One region of the Pseudomonas sp. H1_A03 genome, then DNA from elsewhere that is predicted to be linked to it. Evidence: predicted binding sites of a transcription regulator. Region 1 holds the regulator's gene; each other region holds the start of a gene.
The links. Region 1 encodes sigma-54, which starts transcription at its own class of promoters, with help from an activator protein. Its sites were predicted from a motif close to ANTGGCATNNANNTTGCTNT; they were not measured.
Positions count from the first base shown of each region.

Region 2: the regulator sigma-54 is predicted to act here: its motif matches at 2,009-2,028, upstream of AB4O35_RS27315 (circularly permuted type 2 ATP-grasp protein).
Region 3: the regulator sigma-54 is predicted to act here: its motif matches at 1,199-1,218, upstream of flgB (flagellar basal body rod protein FlgB).
Region 4: the regulator sigma-54 is predicted to act here: its motif matches at 1,883-1,902, upstream of glnA (type I glutamate--ammonia ligase).

Region 1 is NZ_CP162829.1:2,271,444-2,274,652, reverse strand. Features, by position in the region: gene lptA (lipopolysaccharide transport periplasmic protein LptA) at 1-71, shown strand, start outside; gene lptB (LPS export ABC transporter ATP-binding protein) at 71-796, shown strand; gene AB4O35_RS10435 (RNA polymerase factor sigma-54) at 982-2,475, shown strand; gene hpf (ribosome hibernation-promoting factor, HPF/YfiA family) at 2,551-2,856, shown strand; gene ptsN (PTS IIA-like nitrogen regulatory protein PtsN) at 2,867-3,209, shown strand, end outside.
Region 2 is NZ_CP162829.1:5,915,558-5,918,766, forward strand. Features, by position in the region: gene AB4O35_RS27310 (alpha-E domain-containing protein) at 1-562, opposite strand, end outside; gene AB4O35_RS27315 (circularly permuted type 2 ATP-grasp protein) at 567-1,976, opposite strand; gene AB4O35_RS27320 (ribonuclease E inhibitor RraB) at 2,417-2,758, opposite strand; gene AB4O35_RS27325 (hypothetical protein) at 2,972-3,208, opposite strand.
Region 3 is NZ_CP162829.1:5,981,305-5,984,513, reverse strand. Features, by position in the region: gene AB4O35_RS27650 (chemotaxis protein CheV) at 1-87, shown strand, start outside; gene cheR (protein-glutamate O-methyltransferase CheR) at 131-958, shown strand; gene flgB (flagellar basal body rod protein FlgB) at 1,261-1,668, shown strand; gene flgC (flagellar basal body rod protein FlgC) at 1,672-2,115, shown strand; gene flgD (flagellar hook assembly protein FlgD) at 2,132-2,857, shown strand; gene flgE (flagellar hook protein FlgE) at 2,889-3,209, shown strand, end outside.
Region 4 is NZ_CP162829.1:1,656,123-1,659,331, forward strand. Features, by position in the region: gene AB4O35_RS07690 (chorismate mutase) at 1-197, opposite strand, end outside; gene glnA (type I glutamate--ammonia ligase) at 378-1,784, opposite strand; gene thiI (tRNA uracil 4-sulfurtransferase ThiI) at 2,117-3,209, shown strand, end outside.

The DNA of each region.
Region 1 (3,209 bases):
ATGGCAACAAGGTCACCGCACCGCGCCCACGCATCGACATGGTTATCCAGCCGAAGAAGAAGGCCGAGTAATGGCAACCCTGAAAGCCCAGCATCTGGCCAAGGCCTATAAAGGCCGTCAGGTCGTGCGCGACGTCAGCCTGTCGATCGACAGCGGCCAGATCGTCGGCTTGCTCGGCCCCAACGGCGCCGGCAAGACCACCTGCTTCTACATGATCGTCGGGCTGGTCCAGGCGGATCAGGGTCGCGTACTGATCGATGACTTGGACGTGAGCCACCAGCCGATGCACGGCCGTGCCCGCGCCGGTATCGGCTATCTTCCGCAGGAAGCGTCGATCTTCCGCAAACTGTCGGTGGCCGATAACATCATGGCCATCCTCGAGACCCGCAAGGAACTCGACCGTGACGGTCGTCGCAAGGAGCTGGAAAGCCTGCTGCAGGAATTCCACATCAACCATATCCGCGACAACCTCGGCATGAGCCTGTCCGGTGGTGAGCGCCGCCGCGTAGAAATCGCTCGTGCCCTGGCCACTGCACCGAAGTTCATCCTGTTGGACGAACCGTTTGCCGGCGTCGACCCAATATCGGTCGGCGACATCAAGCAGATCATTCACCACCTCAAGGCTAAGGGCATTGGCGTGCTGATCACCGACCACAACGTCCGTGAGACGCTCGATATCTGCGAAACCGCGTATATCGTCAACGATGGTCAACTGATCGCTGAAGGCGACTCCGCCACCATCCTGGCCAATGAACTGGTCAAGGAAGTGTACCTGGGTCACGAGTTCCGCCTGTAAACACCGTGGTGTCACGGCCGATTGCCAAGGTGCGCGGGAGTCAATGAAAACCTCTGGATTTTTATTGTTACCGCGCTCTAGGCAAAGCCCCCGATATCAGGCATATAATTTGCTTATGTTTGGCGCTCACGCGCCCTGTCGTGGATGGCGCATTGCGCCGGCGAATAAGGTGTTAAGCCCCTGCCATGAAACCATCGCTAGTCCTGAGAATGGGCCAGCAGCTGACGATGACACCGCAGCTGCAACAGGCCATCCGCCTGCTCCAATTGTCGACCCTGGACCTGCAACAGGAAATCCAGGAGGCCCTGGAGTCCAATCCGATGCTCGAACGCCAGGAAGAAGGCGACGACTTCGATAATGCAGACCCGCTGGCCGATAACATCGAGCAAAAACCCAACCCCGATGCGCAGGAACCCTCCTATCAGGAAACCGCCCCAACGGTGGATAACCTCGAGGAAGGCGACTGGAACGAACGCATTCCCAACGAGCTTCCCGTCGACACCGCCTGGGAAGACGTCTACCAGACCAGCGCCAGCAGCCTGCCCAGCAATGACGATGACGAGTGGGATTTCACCACCCGCACCTCCGCCGGCGAAAGCCTGCAGAGCCACCTGCTGTGGCAACTGAACCTGGCGCCGATGTCGGACACCGATCGCCTGATCGCCGTGACCCTGATCGACTGCATCAATAACCAGGGCTACTTGGACGAGACGCTTGAGGAAATTCTCGAAGCATTCGACCCTGAACTGGATATCGAGCTGGACGAGATCGAAGCCGTCCTGCACCGCATCCAGCAGTTCGAACCCGCTGGCATCGGTGCGCGCTCCCTCAGCGAATGCCTGCTGCTGCAATTGCGCCAACTGCCCGCCAAGACCCCCTGGCTCGCCGAGGCCCAGCGCCTGGTCACCGATTACATCGACATGCTGGGCAGCCGCGACTACAGCCAACTGATGCGCCGCATGAAGCTCAAGGAAGACGACCTGCGCCAGGTCATTGAGCTGGTACAAAGTCTCAACCCGCGTCCTGGCTCGCAAATCGAGTCCAGCGAAGCCGAATACGTGGTTCCCGACGTGATCGTGCGCAAGGATAACGAGCGCTGGCTGGTTGAACTGAACCAGGAGTCGGTGCCACGCCTGCGGGTCAACCCGCAATACGCCGGTTTTGTGCGTCGCGCTGACACCAGCGCCGATAACACCTTCATGCGCAACCAATTGCAGGAAGCTCGCTGGTTTATCAAGAGCCTGCAAAGCCGCAACGAAACCCTGATGAAAGTGGCCACCCAGATCGTCGAGCACCAGCGCGGCTTCCTGGAATACGGCGACGAGGCGATGAAACCGTTGGTACTGCATGACATCGCCGAGGCGGTTGGCATGCATGAATCGACGATTTCTCGGGTAACCACGCAAAAATTCATGCATACCCCACGGGGTATTTATGAACTGAAATACTTTTTCTCCAGCCACGTCAGCACCTCCGAAGGCGGTGAATGCTCGTCCACGGCGATTCGCGCGATCATCAAAAAACTGGTTGCCGCGGAAAATCAGAAAAAGCCATTGAGTGACAGTAAGATCGCTGGTTTACTGGAGGCACAAGGCATTCAGGTCGCCCGTCGAACCGTCGCCAAGTACCGCGAGTCCCTCGGGATCGCGCCTTCCAGCGAGCGTAAGCGTTTGATGTGACGGGCGGGCCACAGCGTTCCAGTGGCAGGCGCTTTCGCCTGTCGCTTTATGCACTGGCAACGAAGGAGAAGCTGTATGCAAGTCAACATCAGTGGACACCAGCTGGAAGTCACCAAACCCCTGCGTGAATACACCGAAAGCAAGCTGAACAAGCTTGCGGGGCATTTTGACAAGATCACCAACGTGCAGGTCATCATGGAGGTCGATAAGCTCAAGCAGAAAATCGAGGCCACCCTGCACGTACCGAATGCCAAGCTCGTCGCCAATGCGGAACATGAGGACATGTACGCGGCGATCGACTCGCTCTACGACAAGCTGGACCGCCAACTCATAAAGCATAAGGAAAAGAATCTGCACCTGATGCAAGGTACAGGTCGTTAACTCTCCCCCCATGATCCGACTTGAAACCATCCTGACCCCCGGCCGTTCCCTTGTGAACGTGCCGGGCGGCAGTAAAAAACGCGCCCTCGAACAAATTGCCAACCTGATCGGCCGTGAAGTGCCTGAACTGGAAACGCAAACTGTGTACGAGGCACTGATTGCTCGTGAAAAACTTGGCTCGACCGGTTTTGGTAACGGCATCGCTATTCCCCACTGCCGCCTCAAAGGCTGCGAGACGCCTGTCAGCGCCCTGCTGCACTTGGACCATCCCATCGATTTCGACGCTATCGATGGCGCCCCGGTCGACCTGCTGTTTGTTTTGCTGGTCCCGGAAGCTGCCACCGATGCACACC
Region 2 (3,209 bases), 2.5 Mb from region 1:
CGCCGGCCATTTCATAGCGAGCGTCCAGCAGGCGCAGGGTGTTATCGGCACGTTCGATAAAGGTGCCCAGGCGAATGAACCGGAACGCATCGTTGCGCATGATGGTGCCGTAGGTGGCACCGCGGAACAGGTGGGACCGCTCCTTGACCCACTCACAGAACCGGCTCATGCCATAGCGGCTCAAGCCCTGCTGGGCGATGTCACGAATATCCAGCCAAGTAGCGTTGATGTTTTCCCACATGTCGGCGGTAATTCGCCCACGCACGGCATGGGCGCTGGCCCGCGCTGCGCCGAGACAGCTGTAGATGCTGGCCGGGTTCGCCGCGTCCAGGGCAAAAAAGTGCAACAGGCGTTCGGCGTGCAACTCGCCGTGGCGCGCGTGGTAATCCTCCAGGGTGCCGGTGATCAACAGCGGCATCGCCAGTTCATGCAGGCCATCACCGCGCCCATCTTGAGGCATCAGCGACAGCGAATAGCTGACATCGAGCATGCGCGCGAGGTTTTCCGCGCGCTCCAGGTAGCGCGACATCCAGTACAAATCCGAGGCAGTTCTACTCAACATGGCATCAGTCCTCGACCACCCAGGTGTCTTTGGTGCCGCCGCCCTGGGACGAGTTGACCACCAGCGAACCTTCACGCAATGCCACGCGGGTCAGCCCGCCTGGGACTACACGGGTTTCCTTGCCGGACAATACGAATGGGCGCAGGTCGATATGGCGCGGCGCAATGCCGTTTTCGACAAAGGTCGGGCAGGTGGACAAGCACAGGGTCGGTTGGGCGATATACGCATGGGGCTTGGCCTTGATGCGCGCACGGAAGGCTTCGATTTCGGCCTTCGTGGACGCCGGGCCGACCAGCATGCCGTAGCCGCCGGAGCCTTGGGTTTCCTTCACCACCAGGTCCGGCAGGTTGGCCAATACGTGGGACAGTTCGTCGGGCTTACGGCATTGAAATGTCGGAACATTCTTCAGGATGGGTTCTTCATCCAGGTAAAAACGGATCATCTCGGTAACGAAGGGATACACCGATTTGTCATCCGCCACCCCGGTGCCGATGGCATTGGCCAATACCACATTGCCGGAACGATAAGCCGCGAGCAGGCCAGGCACGCCGAGCATGGAATCCGGGTTGAAGGCCAATGGGTCGAGGAACGCATCGTCGAGGCGGCGGTAGATCACGTCCACGGCCTTGGGGCCATCGGTGGTGCGCATGAATACGCGGTCATCGCGCACAAACAGGTCGGCGCCTTCCACCAGCTCCACGCCCATTTCCCGGGCCAGGAACGCATGTTCAAAGAACGCGCTGTTAAAGCGGCCCGGGGTCAGCACGACCACGCTGGGGTTATCCAGGGGGCTGGAGCTTTTCAGGGTGTCGAGCAACAGGTTGGGGTAATGATCGATGGGCGCGATACGCTGGGCGGCGAACAGTTCGGGGAACAGGCGCATCATCATCTTGCGGTCTTCGAGCATGTAGCTGACGCCGCTCGGGGTACGCAGGTTGTCTTCAAGCACGTAGTACGTGCCGTCGCCGTCACGTACGAGGTCGACACCGGAGACGTGGGAATACAGGTCGCGGTGCAGATTCAAACCCTGCATCGCCAGTTGGTATTGCTCGTTGGCCAGCACCTGTTCGGCAGGAATGATCCCTGCCTTGATGATGCGTTGCTCGTGATACAGGTCGGCGAGAAACATATTCAGCGCCTTGACCCTTTGGATGCAGCCGCGCTCGACAATCCGCCATTCGCTGGCGGGAATGCTGCGCGGGATGGTGTCGAACGGAATCAGGCGCTCGGTGCCCTGCTCGTCCCCGTAGAGCGTGAAGGTGATACCGGCGCGGTGAAACAGCAAATCGGCCTCACGCCGGCGCTGGGCCAGCAGTTCAGCAGGGGTATCAGCCAACCAGCGGGCGAACTCGCGGTAATGCGGTCGGACCTGCCCTGCCCCGTCGTACATTTCATCGTAATAAGTGCGGATCATGCCGAACTCCTTGTCACCCGGGCGCTAGAACCATCGCAAGGCCCGTGCCAGCGGCATAAACACTTAAGAATCAGTGAGTTGAATAAGCACCGGAATCCATTCGCACCGTCCTGGTGCGCAGAATGCCCGGTGCACTGCCCCCTGCTTCATCGCAATGCGGGCTTTGACTATCAACAGCATAGCCAGAGTTGATTTCACTGCCCGGTCAAGCGTACGGATAATTACCAACATCTGCTGAACAGGACGTGTCCTACAGCTCAACCCTTTGCGCGATCGGTAACGTAGTGCTTCGTGTACCGACCGGCCTCCCGGTCTTCCCTTTTGGCCACCCTGCTCGGGTGGCCTTTTTTTGGCCCTGAAAAGACCTGGATGGGCGCCAAAAACAAAATCGGCCGACCCAAAGGTCAGCCGATACGCTGTGTTTCTCATACTGCTCGCTGCTACATGGGTAACCCACGCACCTCCTGCTTCACGCCCCATCCCTCGATGATCCCGCCCAGCGGCTCGACCACCGCCTCAAAGTCTTGCTCGAAGTCTCCTATGCCGTCGTAGGTGGCAGACATGATTTTGCTCAGTTCCAAGTACCAGGCGCCATCGTCGCGCGCACTGACCTGGGCATTCAGCGATTCCCCACGAAACTCACCCGCAGCCCTGCGCGCCCGTTCTTCATCAGGAAAAATGGCGTAGAACTCAATGGGGTGGAAGCGTGAAAAGTCAAAGCCGCCCTCTTTCATGCGGCGCAGAACATTGGTGCTGATGTCTTCTTGATAGGCTGTGCTCATGAAAAGTGCTCCTCAGACTGATGGATAGACTTTCCGTGCTTCCCGAAGCCCACGCCGTACTGGCGTGGGAGCTACGGCAATAACATCACCGCTGGAAAACAAGCATGTAGCTGACAAGACCAGTACCTAGCGATTCATTCGCTGATCTCACTTGCAGAGTAGCGCGAAGCTATCGCCTCCACCAGAGGTGCTTGAAGGGTGTACAGCGAATGTTCAGACGGCAGGAGAGATGTCGAGGATCTGGATACTGTTCTGGTCTTTGAGGATCTTGACCGTAGGATCGGACTGGCGGCCCTCAAGGTCATTGAGGTCGAGCTCGGCGGCGACAGGCACCAGTTTGTTGCGAATCATGTGCGCAGCATCTTCGAGGCTAGGTCTTTGTTCGCAGGTGAACTGCTCCACGGACTGTACGCCGTGATCATCAACGAAAGTAATCTGCCACTTTTGCATC
Region 3 (3,209 bases), 2.5 Mb from region 1:
GGTGCCGATGACTTCCTGGCCAAATTCCGCCCCGATGACCTGGCATCCCGGGTCGTCGAGCGGATCAAAGCAGCAGATCACGGCTAGGGGCTTTTTCCCTGGCGGTCACACGATTTAAGAGGCGGTATCAGTGTCTACGGGTAATTTGGATTTTGAACAGTTCCGGGTCTTCCTGGAAAAGGCCTGTGGCATATTGCTCGGTGAAAACAAGCAGTATCTGGTATCCAGCCGTCTCAACAAACTGATGGAGCAGCAGGGCATCAAGTCGTTGGGTGAGCTGGTCCAGCGCATCCAGGGCCAGCCGCGCAGCGGGCTCAAGGAAATGGTGGTCGATGCCATGACCACCAACGAAACCCTGTGGTTTCGCGACACCTACCCCTTTGAAGTGCTCAAGAGCAAAGTGCTGCCGGAGGCCATCAAGGCCAGCCCGGGCCAGCGCCTGCGCATCTGGTCGGCGGCGTGCTCCTCGGGGCAGGAGCCGTACTCGATCTCGATGTCCATCGATGAGTTCGAGCGGACCAATATGGGCCAATTGAAGGCCGGTGCTCAAATCGTGGCCACCGACCTGTCCGGCACCATGCTCACCAACTGCAAGACCGGCGAGTACGACAGCCTGGCGCTGGGCCGTGGCCTGTCCCCGGAGCGCCTGCAACGTTTCTTCGACCCGAAAGGGGCGGGACGTTGGGCGATCAAAGCGCCGATCAAGAACCGTGTGGAGTTTCGCTCGTTCAACCTGCTCGACAGCTACGCCAGCCTGGGCAAGTTCGACATGGTGTTCTGCCGCAACGTGTTGATCTACTTCTCCGCTGAAGTGAAGAAGGACATCCTGCTACGCATCCACGGCACGCTCAAGCGGGGCGGCTATTTGTTCCTCGGTGCATCCGAAGCGCTGAACGGTTTGCCGGATCATTACCAGATGGTGCAGTGCAGCCCTGGGATCATTTACCAGGCTAAATAGTACGCAAATCTAAATGTGGGAGCGGGTTTGCTCGCGAATGCGGTGGATCAGTCATAGATAAGTTGACTGACCCACCGCATTCGCGAGCAAACCCGCTCCCATTTTTTTTGCGGCAATTTCCCCAACAGCGGCAACTCTCCATTGCCGCTTTACTGGCGCCACGCGGAAACCTCTTGCCGCTTTTCTGGCATTGCCGCCGGCAACCGCCCCGCAAACCCTTGATATACGGGCCTCCGCAAGATTGGCATGCACCTTGCTATAACCCTGTTAACGAAAAGCAGGTCAGCCTAAAGGTTTCCGCCATGAGCATCAGCTTCGATAAAGCGCTCGGTATCCACGAACAAGCCCTGGGCTTCCGCGCCCAGCGTGCTGAAGTCCTGGCCAACAACATTGCCAACGCCGACACCCCGAACTACAAGGCTCGGGATCTGGACTTCTCCGCCGTGCTCGCCGCACAGCAGGACAAGACCAAAAACGGCACCTTCGCCTTGAACATGACCAACAGCCGTCATATTGAAGCGCAAGGCCTGAGCAATGGTGACGAGTCGTTGCTGTATCGCACACCGATGCAGCCGTCGATCGACCAGAACACCGTCGACGCCCAGCTTGAGCAATCGGCCTATGCCGAGAACTCGGTGAACTTTCAAGCCAGCTTCACCCTGCTTAACAGCAAATTCAAAGGGCTGATGTCAGCCCTGCGCGGAGAGTAAGCCATGTCCCTGTCCAGTGTTTTCAATATTGCCGGCAGTGGCATGAGCGCGCAGACCACGCGTTTGAACACCGTCGCCAGTAACATCGCCAACGCCGAGACCGTGTCTTCGAGCATTGACCAGACCTACCGTGCCCGTCACCCGGTGTTCGCCACCATGTTCCAGGGTGGCCAGGCTGGCGGCAGCGATTCGCTGTTCCAGGACCAGGGTAATGCCGGTTCTGGCGTGCAGGTGCTTGGTGTGGTCGAAGACCAGAGCAACCTTGAAGCCCGCTACGAACCCAACCATCCCGCCGCGAACGAAAAGGGTTATGTCTACTACCCCAACGTCAACGTGGTTGAGGAAATGGCCGACATGATTTCCGCCAGCCGTTCGTTCCAGACCAATGCGGAAATGATGAACACCGCCAAAACCATGATGCAGAAGGTCCTGACCCTGGGTCAGTGATAAGGGGCGCCAAATAATGGCCATCGTTGATACGAGTAACAACACGGCAGTCCAGGACCTTTTCAACTCCAAGGTCAAGACCGCGACCGACACCAGCAGCGTCAATAGTGCCTCCAAGGCAGCGACGGGCAGCCAGTCGCTGGGCAAGGACGCGTTCCTGCAACTGCTCGTGACCCAACTGAAAAACCAGAACCCGCTGTCGCCGCAAGACAACGGTGCGTTCGTGGCCCAGTTGGCGCAGTTCAGCAGCCTGGAAGGCATCAACACCCTGAACGACTCGGTGAACAACATCTCGAGCAACTTCAGCTCGTCGCAAGCGTTGCAGGCGTCGTCGCTGGTAGGGCGTTCGATCATCACCCAGACCGACAAGGCTCTGGTGGACACCAGCAAGAGCATGACCGGTTCGGTAGCCGTGACTGCGGCGACAGGCAACGTCGCCATCAAGATCACCGACAAAGACGGCAACGTGGTGCGCACCATTGATATGGGCGCCCAGAGTGCAGGCAACTCCGACTTTATCTGGGATGGCAAGAACGACAACGGTGAGGTCGCCCCAGCGGGCACTTACACCTTCGCGGCCACCACCAAGAATGACAAGGGCGACGCGGTTGCCTTGGCAACTTCGCTGCCGGCAACGGTAACCAGCGTGACGTTGAGCAAGACCGGCGGCGAAATGCTGCTGAACCTTGCAGGCGGCATGGGCAGCGTCAAGCTGTCGCAAATCCAGACTATCGGTACATAGAGCCGGCTAAATACGGCAGAGGGAGAGAAACATGTCTTTTAATATCGGCCTTAGCGGCCTCTATGCGGCCAACAAACAACTGGACGTGACCGGCAACAACATCGCCAACGTCGCGACCACTGGCTTCAAGTCGTCCCGTGCGGAGTTTGCGGACATCTACGCCGCCTCCAAACTGGGCACCGGCCAGAACAGCATCGGCAACGGTGTGAACCTGGCGGCTGTGTCCCAGCAGTTCACCCAGGGTGACGTCAACAACAGCGGCGGCGTGCTGGACATGGCGATCCAGGGCGGTGGCTTCTTCGTTCAGAAGGGCAGCGACGGTTCGCTGGAATACACCCGCAGCGGTGCTTTC
Region 4 (3,209 bases), 620 kb from region 1:
GCGACAACGCTGGCGATCACCTCTTGTTCGCGTTTCTTATCTTCTACGGGTTTTTTGCTGTCCCATTTGCTCAGGGCTACCTGGTCGGCAATTTCCAGGCGCTCGGCGATGCTGTTGAGCAGCGGCTCAAGGGTAGGTGGCGCGGCGCTCGCACCGGTACTGACAAATAACAGAGCGAACACAAATCGGTATTTCAAAGGTGATCTCCTGTGGGAGCGGGCTTGCCCGCGATGGCGGTGGGTCAGTCATACATCAGGTGGCGGGCAGTACGCTATCGCGGGCCAGCCTGCTCCCGCATTCTTCACAAATCGCGGGCAAAAAAAGACCTCCTGAAGGAGGTCTTTTTTCAGCACGCCACGTTAAGCGGCGCTACCGGATCAGCAGCTGTAGTACAGCTCGTATTCCAGCGGGTGTACGAAGGTGCGAACCTTGATTTCTTCCGCGCTTTTCAGCTCGATGTAAGCGTCGATGAAGTCGTCGCTGAACACGCCGCCTTTGGTCAGGAACGCACGGCCCTTGTCCAGCTCTTCCAGGGCTTCTTTCAGGCTGCCACACACTTGTGGGATCTCTTTGGCCTCTTCAGGCGGCAGGTCGTACAAGTTTTTGTCGGCGGCGTCGCCAGGGTGGATCTTGTTCTGGATACCGTCCAGGCCGGCCATGACCAGGGCAGCGAAGGCCAGGTATGGGTTGGCTGCTGGATCCGGGAAGCGCGCTTCGATACGGCGAGCACGAGGGCTGGACACGTAAGGAATACGGATCGACGCGGAACGGTTACGTGCCGAGTAAGCCAGCATTACCGGTGCTTCGAAACCTGGGACCAGACGCTTGTAGGAGTTGGTCGACGGGTTGGTGAAGCCGTTCAGGGCCTTACCGTGCTTGATGATACCGCCGATGAAGTACAGGGCGGTGTCGGACAGGCCGGCATAACCTTCGCCAGCGAAGGTGTTCTTGCCATCTTTGGCGATGGACAAGTGAACGTGCATACCCGAGCCGTTATCGCCGTACAGCGGCTTAGGCATGAAGGTAGCGGTACGGCCGTAGGCAACGGCAGTGTTGTGTACGCAATACTTCAGGGTTTGAACTTCGTCAGCCTTGGCCACCAGGGTGTTGAACTTCACACCGATTTCGTTCTGGCCGGCAGTCGCCACTTCGTGGTGGTGCACTTCGATGACCAGGCCCATGTCTTCCATGGCGTTGCACATGGAGGTACGGATTTCGTGGTCATGGTCGAACGGCGGAACCGGGAAGTAGCCACCTTTGATACCTGGACGGTGGCCATGGTTGCCGCCTTCCACGTCCTGGTCGGACATCCAGGAGCCTTGTTCGGAGTAGATCTTGAACATCGAACCGGAGATGTCGGACTTGAACTTGACCTGGTCGAAGATGAAGAATTCTGGCTCCGGGCCTACGAATACAGTGTCGCCGATGCCGGTCGACTTCAGGTATTCCTCGGCACGCTTGGCGATCGCACGTGGGTCGCGGTCGTAGCCTTGCATGGTCGAAGGCTCGATCACGTCGCAAACCAGGATCAGGGTTGGCTCTTCGGTGAACGGGTCCAGCACGGCAGTGCTGTCGTCCGGCATCAGGATCATGTCGGAGGCTTCGATGCCTTTCCAGCCAGCGATGGAGGAACCGTCGAACATTTTGCCTTCTTCAAAGAAAGCATCATCCAGCGCATCGCGAGCCGGCATGGTCACGTGGTGCTGAGTGCCTTTGGTGTCCGTGAAGCGCAGATCAATCCATTTAACGTCATGATCTTTGATGAGTTGAACCGACTTCGACATAGTGTCCTCCGGGTGGCTTCGGGCTGGGTAGTGGAGTAGCCCTTAGAATTTGGGTGATGCCGGCGCGGATACTCCGCCATGGCAACCTGCCTCACAAGAGAGCAAATTGCATGCCAGTGCGCCAACATGGGTTTTTTGATCCAAAAACGCCCCTATAAAGGTGCATTGCGACAAAAGCGTAAAATCTTCGCACCGCAATGTGGCGCAATGGAACGAAAGCGCACCCATTTAGTGCGTTGCGTGTGCTATGCATATTAACTGGTTAAACCGTGAGCGATTTCCGCTATAATCCGCGCCCCCCTTTTTCAGCAGGCCCGGCGCGCGCTGTTTCCATGAAATTAATCGTTAAAGTCTTCCCCGAAATCACCATCAAGAGCCGACCGGTACGGATGCGTTTCATCCGTCAATTGGCCAAGAACATCCGTGCCGTGCTCCGCGATCTGGACCCGGCTGTGGTGGTGAATGGCGTGTGGGACAACCTCGAGCTGGAAACCCGTGTCACCGAGCCCAAAGCCTTGAAGGACATGACCGAGCGCCTGAGCTGCATGCCGGGCATCGCGCATTTCCTGCAGGTGGATGAGTACCCGCTTGGCGACTTCGACGACATCACCGAGAAGTGCAAACAGCACTTCGGTAATGAGCTGGAAGGGAAGATCTTTTCGGTGCGTTGCAAGCGTGCCGGCAAGCACACCTTTAGCTCCATGGATGTCGAAAAATACGTCGGCAGCAAGCTGCGTCGCGAGTGCGGCGCCGCCGGAATTTCCCTGAAAGCGCCGCAAATTGAAGTGCGCATGGAAATTCGCGACCAACGGTTGTTTGTGATCCACAGCCAGCACAACAGTATCGGCGGCTACCCGCTGGGCGCCCTGGAACAGACCCTGGTATTGATGTCCGGCGGTTTCGATTCCACGGTGGCGGCTTACCAGATCATGCGCCGCGGCCTGATGAGCCACTTCTGCTTCTTTAACCTGGGCGGGCGTGCACACGAATTGGGCGTGATGGAAGTTGCGCACTTTATCTGGAAGAAATACGGCAGCTCCCAACGCGTGCTATTTGTAAGCGTACCGTTCGAGGAAGTGTTGGGCGAAATTCTCGGCAAAGTCGATAACAGTCATATGGGCGTAGTTTTGAAGCGTATGATGTTGCGCGCTGCGTCGCGGATCGCCGACCAGTTGCAGATCGACGCGCTGGTGACCGGTGAGGCGATCTCCCAGGTGTCCAGCCAGACGCTGCCGAACCTGTCACTGATTGACTGCGTGACCGAAAAGCTGGTGCTGCGCCCGCTGATCGCCAGTCACAAGCAGGACATCATCGACCTGGCCGAAGAAATCGGTACCGCTGATTTCGCCAAGCATATGCCTGAATATTGCGGGGTCATCTCGGTGAACCCCAAGACCCACGCCAAGCGCAACCGCGTGGAGTACG